DNA from 2 places in the Pseudoflavonifractor sp. SW1122 genome. Region 1 is predicted to be linked to the other one. Evidence: a T-box and tRNA genes for the amino acid it is inferred to sense, from the RefSeq annotation. Region 1 holds a T-box; the other holds one or more tRNA genes.

What was found. The T-box of region 1 lies ahead of E0L15_RS09935 (valine--tRNA ligase). A T-box ahead of a tRNA ligase gene usually reads a tRNA of that ligase, here a tRNA-Val.
Region 2: it has a tRNA-Val gene. The T-box ahead of E0L15_RS09935 (valine--tRNA ligase) is inferred to sense a tRNA for this amino acid. The anticodon was not compared.

Annotation. Positions count from the first base shown of each region.
Region 1 is NZ_SJOS01000048.1:7,893-12,307, forward strand. It holds gene htpG (molecular chaperone HtpG) at 1-1,652, shown strand, start outside; T-box leader at 1,741-1,965, shown strand; gene E0L15_RS09935 (valine--tRNA ligase) at 2,029-4,415, shown strand, end outside.
Region 2 is NZ_SJOS01000059.1:4,720-9,134, reverse strand. It holds gene E0L15_RS10870 (hypothetical protein) at 274-1,851, opposite strand; tRNA gene E0L15_RS10865 (tRNA-Val) at 1,914-1,989, opposite strand; tRNA gene E0L15_RS10860 (tRNA-Glu) at 1,995-2,069, opposite strand; tRNA gene E0L15_RS10855 (tRNA-Met) at 2,133-2,209, opposite strand; gene E0L15_RS10850 (glycine--tRNA ligase) at 3,044-4,415, opposite strand, start outside.

The DNA of each region.
Region 1 (4,415 bases):
TGGAGAACAACCTGGGCACCATCGCCCGCAGCGGCTCTCTGCAGTTCAAGCAGGAGATGGGCAAGGACAACGCCGCCGACATCATCGGCCAGTTTGGCGTGGGGTTCTACTCCGCTTTCATGGTGGCCCGCGAGGTCACCGTGCTCACCCGCCGCTTTGGCGACCAGCAGGCCTACCGCTGGGAGTCCTCCGGCGTAGACGGCTACACCATCACCCCCTGTGAGATGGAGGGCTGGGGCACCCAGGTCATCATGACCATCAAGGACAACACCGAGGAGGAGAACTACGACGAGTATCTGGACAGCAACCACCTCCAGAGCCTCATCAAGAAGTACTCCGACTACATCCGCCACCCCATCCGCATGGTGGTGGAGGACTACCGCATGAAGGAGAAGCCCGCCGACGCCCCCGAGGACTACAAGCCCGAGTGGGAGACGGTGCAGGAGGAGAAGACCATCAACTCCATGGTGCCTCTGTGGCAGCGCCCCCGCTCCAAGGTGGAGCAGGAGGAGTACGACCGCTTCTATCAGGAGAAGTTCATGGACTGGCAAGCTCCCCTGGCCACCATCACCACCTCTTCCGAGGGCACCGTCACCTACAAAGCCCTGCTGTTCATCCCCGGCCAGACTCCCTTTGACTTCTACACCCGGGAGTATGAGAAGGGGCTGCAGCTGTACTCCTCCGGCGTGCTCATCATGGACAAGTGCGCCGATCTGCTCCCCGACTGCTTCCGCTTCGTCAAGGGCGTGGTGGACTCCCCCGACTTCTCTCTGAACATCTCCCGTGAGATGCTCCAGCACACCCGTCAGCTGAAGATCATCGCCACCGCTCTGGAGAAGAAGATCAAAAACGAGCTGGCCAAGATGATGAAGGACGACCGGGAGACCTACGAGAAGTTCTGGGCTGCCTTCGGCCGCCAGCTCAAGTACAGCGTGGTGGACCAGTACGGAGCCAGGAAGGACCTGCTGCGGGATCTGCTGCTGTTCGGGTCCACCGCCTCGGACAAGCTCACCTCTCTGGCCGAGTATGTGGAGCGGATGAAGGAGGGCCAGGAGTATATCTACTACGTCTGCGCCGACTCCGCCGCCCAGGCCGCCTCCCTGCCCCAGGTGGAGCGTGTGGCCGACCGTGGCTTCGAGATTCTCTGCCTCACCGAAGAGGTGGACGAGTTTGTCATGCAGGCTCTGGCCGAGGTGGACGGCAAGAAAATCAAGTCCGTGTCCGACCCCGACGCCCTGCCTGAGACCGACGAGGAGAAGGCCCAGCAGGAGAAGCAGGCCGAGGAGAGTAAAGCTGTGCTGGACTTCGTCAAGGAGACCCTGGGGGACAAGATCAAGGAGGCCCGTATCTCCAAGATCCTCAAGTCCGCTCCCGTTTGCATGACTGCCGACGGCCCCATGTCCCTGGAGATGGAGAAGTATTTCTCCCGCATGGAGGGCGCCCAGGCCGGCACGATGAAGGCGGAGCGGGTGCTGGAGCTCAACCCCAACTCCGACGCCTTTGCCGCTCTGCGCACCGCTGTGGACAGCGGCGACAAGGAGAAGGCCGCCACCTATGTACAGGTGCTCTACCACCAGGCCCTGCTCATTGCAGGCCTGCCCATTGAGGATGCCGCCGCTTACACTCAGCTGGTGTGCTCCCTGATGAAGTAACCTTCCACTTTTCTCAGCCCTCGCCTGATTTTCTCAGGCGGGGGCTTTTCCTTGACAACGCTCCCGATTTTGCATATACTGTTACGGTACAATAGCTGTGATGGGAAGGAGTACCCACCCGCTTCTGGTTCAGAGAGATGCCGGTTTGGTGCAAGGCATGGCAGAGAGTGTGGGGAAGGTGGTCCCGGAGCTGCGGCGTTGAACCTAAAGAGTAAATGCCGCCGTGTCCCTACGTCAGTGGGAAAAGAGTGCGGGCCGAACCTCTCGGCTCGAATTCAGGTGGTACCGCGGACATTTTCCGTTCGCCCTGAGTCTACGACTTGGGGCGAACTTTTTTTGCAAAAGTTGTTGCCCCACAAAGACAAGGAGTGTTGTTATGAAGAAAGAACTGCCCAAGGTCTACGAACCTCAAGAGGTGGAAGGCCGCATCTACGAAATGTGGGAGAAGAACGGCTGCTTTGCCGGGCACCGTGACCCGGACAAGAAGCCCTTCACCATCGTCATGCCGCCCCCCAACGTCACCGGACAGCTGCACATGGGCCACGCCATGGACTGCACCCTCCAGGACATTCTCATTCGCTTCAAGCGGATGCAGGGCTACGCCGCCCTGTGGGTGCCCGGCACCGACCACGCCGGCATCGCCACCCAGATCAAGGTGGAGGAGGAGCTGCGCAAGAAGGAGGGCCTGTCCCGCCACGACCTGGGTCGGGAGAAGTTCCTGGAGCGGGTGTGGGACTGGAAGCAGCAGTACGGCAACCGCATCGTGGCCCAGCAGAAGAAGATGGGCGCCTCCTGTGACTGGGACCGCTCCCGGTTCACCATGGACGAGGGCCTGTCCAAGGCCGTGCGCCATGTGTTTGTCTCCCTGTACAAGAAGGGCCTCATCTATAAGGGCAGCCGCATCGTCAACTGGTGCCCCCACTGCGTCACCGCCCTGTCCGATGCCGAGGTGGAGTACCAGGACAAGCCCGGCCACCTGTGGCACCTGCGCTATCCTATCGTGGGTGAAGAGGGCCGCTATGTCATCGTGGCCACCACCCGTCCTGAGACCATGCTGGGCGACACCGGCGTGGCCGTCAACCCCAACGACGAGCGGTACAAGGACCTCATCGGCAAGAAGTGCCTGCTGCCCCTGGTCAACCGTGAAATTCCCATTGTGGCCGACGAGTATGTGGACATGGAGTTCGGCACCGGCTGCGTGAAGATGACCCCCGCCCACGACCCCAACGACTTCGAGGTAGGTCTGCGGTGCAACCTGGAGTCCATCCGAGTGCTGGACGACCACGGCGTGGTCAATGAAAACGGCGGCAAGTATCAGGGGCTCGAGCGCTACGAGGCCCGCAAGGCCATTGTGGCTGACCTGGACGAGCTGGGCCTGCTGGAGAAAATCGAGGACCACCAGCACAACGTGGGCACCTGCTACCGCTGCGGCACCGACGTGGAGCCCATCATCTCCGCCCAGTGGTTTGTGAAGATGGGACCCCTGGCCGAGGAGGCCCTGCGGGTGGTGCGGGACGGCGAGACCAAGTTCGTCCCCGAGCGCTTCACCAAGACCTACACCAACTGGATGGAGAACGTCCACGACTGGTGCATCTCCCGTCAGCTGTGGTGGGGCCACCAGATTCCCGCCTGGACCTGCTCCGAGTGCGGCCACATCACCGTGTCCGAGACTGACCCCACCGAGTGCGAGCACTGCCACTCCAAGCACATCACCCAGGAAGAGGACGTGCTGGACACCTGGTTCTCCTCCGCCCTGTGGCCCTTCTCCACTCTGGGCTGGCCGGATGAGAACAGCGAGGACTTCAAGTACTTCTACCCCACCGACGTGCTGGTCACCGGCTACGACATCATCTTCTTCTGGGTGGCCCGGATGATCTTCTCCGGCTGCGCACACACCGGTAAGACGCCCTTCCACACCGTGTTCATCCACGGCCTGGTGCGGGACGACAAGGGCCGCAAGATGTCCAAGAGCCTGGGCAACGGCATCGACCCCCTGGAGATGGCGGAGAAGTACGGTGCCGACGCCCTGCGCTTCAACCTCATCACCGGCAACAGCCCTGGCAACGACATGCGCTTCTACGTGGAGAAGTGTGAGGCCATGCGTAACTTCGCCAACAAGATTTGGAACGCCAGCCGCTTCGTGATGATGAACCTGACCATCACCGAGAACCAGCTGCCCGACACCCTGGAGCCGGAGGACAAGTGGATTCTCTGCCGCTTGGGCGAGGTCATAGGCGAGGTCACCGAGAACATGGAAGCCTATGAGCTGGGCGTGGCCTCCGCCAAGGTCTACGACTTCATCTGGAGCGACTACTGCGACTGGTATATCGAGCTGACCAAGGCCCGCCTCCAGGGCGAGGACGAGGCCGCCAAGGTGCAGGCCCAGCAGGTGCTGGTGTACGTCCTCACCGAGACCCTCAAGCTCCTCCACCCCTTCATGCCCTTCATCACCGAGGAGATCTGGCAGGCTCTGCCCCACCAGGGCGACTTCCTCATGCTCCAGTCCTGGCCCAAGGCCGATCCCGCCTGGGCAGATGTAAAGGCCAAGGAGTCCATGGAGGCCGTCATGGACGTCATCCGTGCCATCCGCGCCCGCCGCTCCGAGATGAACGTGCCCCCCTCCAAGAAGGCCGCTCTCACCATCATCACCAACGAGGCGGATATCTTCGCCTCCGGCGAGGCCCACCTGAAGCGTCTGGCCTGGTGCTCCTCTGTCACCGTCCAGAAAGAGGACCTCACCGACACCGCCGGCATGGTGTGCGA
Region 2 (4,415 bases), on a different contig from region 1:
TGTTTGCTGCGACGCTCCACCCCTTTCCGGTGTCGGAATTTTTACTGAATAGACATTCCACGTTTGTGTGGAAAATTTTCACTCTAGATTATCCCACTGGCCTATACAATTTACAATTGACAAACAGCACAAAACATTTGGGCCATTTTTTAGAGAAAGTGCCGAACCAACTTCGGCAATACGCCGACACAGGCGGAAGGAATTGGAATTGAATTTTACAAAAAACACGCAGCCGTCTCCGTTTGGAGGCGACTGCGTGGAAAAAATGGGAATTCAGCGGGAGATGAGGTACAGATTTGCCTTGACCTCCCGGTCCCGGGGGCCGTTGGGGCTGGTGCACAGGGTGGTGACTTGGTGGAAGCCGGTGGACTGGCAGATCTGCTCCAACAGGGCGGATTGGTCCAAATAGACGGGCAAAGACACCACCACACGCCCCTCCTGCTCCAGCAGCGGGTCGTTCTCCAATACCTCCAGCTCTCCCCGGGTGGTGTTGAGAATGAGGGAGTGGTGGTAGAGCATCATTTCCGGTAAAAATTTCATGTGGTTGAAGTAGTTGTCGTTGACCACCACGAAGGGGACATCGTGGTAGGTGCGGGCCGCATCCAGGTAGGCGGCGTAGCCGGGATAAAGGCCGTTGGGGGTGGAGGTGGCCAGCCCCAGCAGCACCAGTCCGGCGGCAACCCCGGTGAGCATCCGGGTCTTGTATGGGAAGTCCCACACCAGTCCCGCCACCAGAAACACCCCCAGCACCATCAGGGGGAGCATGGGCATGAGATAGCGCAGCTCCTGGAAGGAGGTAAACTTCACCGTCACCAGGAAAAAGCCCAGGGTGGGCAGGAAGGTGAGGAGCAAGTAAAACCGCTGAGGGCCTGGGCTGCGGCGGAAGGCCACCACGGCCAGGGCCGCCACCCCCACGGATACCACCACAAAGAGGGCCAGGGGCAGGGAGAAGGCCCGGGCCAGGTGGCCCAAATCCTCCACCAGGTGGTCCCAGTATCCGCCCTGGGACAGGTTGGAGATGCCCCGGTCGCTGTGGAGCAGGTGGTCCAGGCAGGGTGGGAACAGGTAGATGCCCACCGCCCCATACAAGCCGTGGGACAGGGCAAAGCCCAGCCCGGTGCGCCACCGTTTTTGCCAGAGCATGGCCCCCAGGGTGACCAGGAAGAGGAACGCGGCATAGACGGCAAAGAAGTACTGGGTGAGAAAGCCCAGCACGCAGATGAGGCCGAAGCGCAGCCACCGCCACACGTTCCAGGTAAAGCCGCTGCGGTAGAACTCCACGCAGGAGTCCACATACAGCAGCACAAAGAGGGTCAGCAGCATGTACATCCGCTGAAGGAGCACCATGGACAGGGTGCCCATGCACAGCCCGTAGAGGAGAAGGGCAGGCACCCGAAACCGCTCCAGCCCCATGCGGCGCAAAAGAGAGAGCAGCACCAGGCAGCTGGCCAGCAGGGCAGGGAGGTTAATGAGAAAGACGGTGTACTTGGAAAACCCGCCCCCCAGCAGCAGGGCGGAGAAGTGGACCAGGATATAGAAGAGGGGCGGGTGGTTATCCAGCTCCTGGTTGCGGTAGATGGAGTGGAAGTTGAAGTAGTTCTCCGGGGTGAGGGTGACAAAATCCCGCACTTCCTGGGATGTTTTCCACACGGGGGTGCCGTGTTCCGGCATGAGGTTGTCCTCATAGGCGGTGAGCAGGCCGTTGCCGGGATTGACGGCGGAGGCGATGGTGTACACCTCGTCCTCGTGAAAGCCCACCTTTTGGGTCTGGTACAAGCAGGCCACCAGGGCAATCACCGCCAGCAGCAGGACAATCACCGCGTGTTTGCGCCAAAGGGAAGAGAATTTCATAGGGACCTCCCATCCGAGGATTGAAAAGGAAAAAAACCGAACGCATAAGCGTTCGGTTTTTCTGGTGGAGACTACAGAACTCGAATCTGTGACCTCTTGCGTGTGAAGCAAGCGCTCTACCGGCTGAGCTAAGCCTCCATATATGGTGACCCGTACGGGACTCGAACCCGTGTTACCGCCGTGAAAGGGCGGTGTCTTAACCGCTTGACCAACGGGCCATGTTGCCCACAGCGGGCGCTAGGTTGGGTTCCCGGAGTGGCGGCCATTGCCGCCTCTCCGGGTGGTAGCGGCAATGTGATTCGAACACATGACACTACGGGTATGAACCGTATGCTCTAGCCAACTGAGCTATGCCGCCGTAAGTCGTACCCAACAGGGCAAGAGATAGTATACCCACTTTGTCCTAAAATGTCAACACCTTTTTTCAAAAAAGTTTCAAAAAATTGCGCAGCACAACATCTTGTATGCCATCATGGCATTCTCCCATGATATGGAGCTTTCAGGCTGGCCAGCCTGGGGACGCGCTCCGCTGGGCCCCATTTCTCCCCGATGAGAAATGGGGGAAAGAATCGCCAAAGGCGGGGCCTTCCCCCGCCTTGTGGAATCCACCCCGCGGTACTAGGTGTCCCTGCGTCCTCCTGTTTTCGGCCCTTAGCCCGGTGGGGTCACATAGATGGCATAAAACTTCTACAGAACATACCTACTTCTCTGAAACATAATCCTTCTACCCCCAGGGCCTTATCCTGGTGTACCGCTGTTCCCAGCGATCGGCGGCGGGAACGCCGCTTCTCCAGGGTAGGCCCGGACGTGAAAACCACCCAGCCATAGGGCCAGTTGCCAGGATAGCCTGGTGTGGTGCAGGAGCAGGAGCCACAGCAAGGGTGACGGGCCGAACCTAGGCTTGACGCAGTTCCAGCCTCGTACCCCAGGGAGGTCCTTAGGGGGGAACGCCCTAAGCGGGTTTTGGTTCCTTTTGACCGAGCAAAAGGAACCCCCAGCGGGAAGCGTCCCCACCAGGCTGGCAAGCCGGATACAGGGGCGGTTAGAAGAACCCCCTCTCGTCTGCCCGACGGCAGACAGCTGCCCTCGCCAGGGGAAAAGCTACGCCTGAGACACAGTAAAAAGGCAAGCTTTTTGCAAAAAGACCGGGAGACACCAACGTCTCCCGGTCTTTTCAATCAAATAGCCTGTCTTAGTAAGCCAGCTTGGCGTCCAGCCAGGCCTTCAGCTCGGAAATGGGCACCCGCACCTGCTCCATGGTGTCGCGGTCCCGGATGGTGACAGCGTGGTCGGCCTCCTCGGTGTCGCTGCCCACGGTCTGGAAGTCCACGGTGACACAGTAGGGAGTGCCGATCTCGTCCTGGCGGCGGTAGCGCTTGCCGATGGAGCCAGCGTCGTCGAAGTCCACCATGAAGTACTTGGACAGCTCGGCCTGAATCTCACGGCCCTTGTCAGACAGCTTCTTGGACAGGGGCAGCACAGCCACCTTGTAGGGGGCCAGAGCGGGGTGGAGGCGCAGCACGGTGCGCACGTCGTCCTTGCCGTTTTTGTCCTGACCCACCACTTCCTCGTCGTAGGCGTCCACCAGGAAGGCCAGAGTCACACGGTCGGCGCCCAGAGAGGGCTCGATGACGTAGGGGATATAGTGCTCGTTCTTCTCCTGGTCGAAGTAGGTCATGTCCTTGCCGGAGGTGTTCTGGTGGGCGGTGAGGTCGAAGTTGGTGCGGCTGGCCACGCCCCACAGCTCGCCCCAACCGAAGGGGAAGACGAACTCGAAGTCGGTGGTGGCGTTGGAGTAGTGGGAGAGCTCCTCGGGGTCGTGGTCACGCAGGCGCAGATTCTCGTCCTTCACGCCCAGGTCCAGCAGCCACTTGTGGCAGAAGTCTTTCCAGTAGGCAAACCACTCCAGCTCGGTGCCGGGGGTGCAGAAGAACTCCAGCTCCATCTGCTCAAACTCACGGGTACGGAAGGTGAAGTTGCCGGGGGTGATCTCGTTGCGGAAGGACTTGCCGATCTGGCAGACACCAAAGGGCAGCTTGCGGCGGGTGGTGCGCTGGACGTTCTGGAAGTTGACAAAGATGCCCTGGGCGGTCTCGGGGCGCAGATACACGGTGTTCTTGGCGTCCTCGGTGACACCCTGGAAGGTCTTGAACATCAGGTTGAACTGGCGGATATCGGTCCAGTTGTGCTTGCCGCAGGAGGGGCAGGGGATCTGGTGCTCGTCCACAAAGGCCTTCATCTCAGCCTGGCTCATGGCGTCCACGGGCTTGCCCAGCTCGAAGTTGTTCTCCTGGCACCAGTCCTCAATGACCTTGTCGGCACGGAAGCGCTCCTTGCACTCCTTGCAGTCCATGAGGGGGTCGGAGAAGCCGCCCACGTGGCCGGAGGCCACCCACACCTGGGGATTCATGAGGATGGCGCAGTCCAGACCCACGTTGTAGGGGTTCTCCTGGACGAACTTCTTCCACCAGGCCTTCTTGACGTTGTTCTTCAGCTCCACGCCCAGGGGGCCGTAGTCCCAAGTGTTGGCCAGGCCGCCGTAGATCTCAGAGCCGGAGAAGATG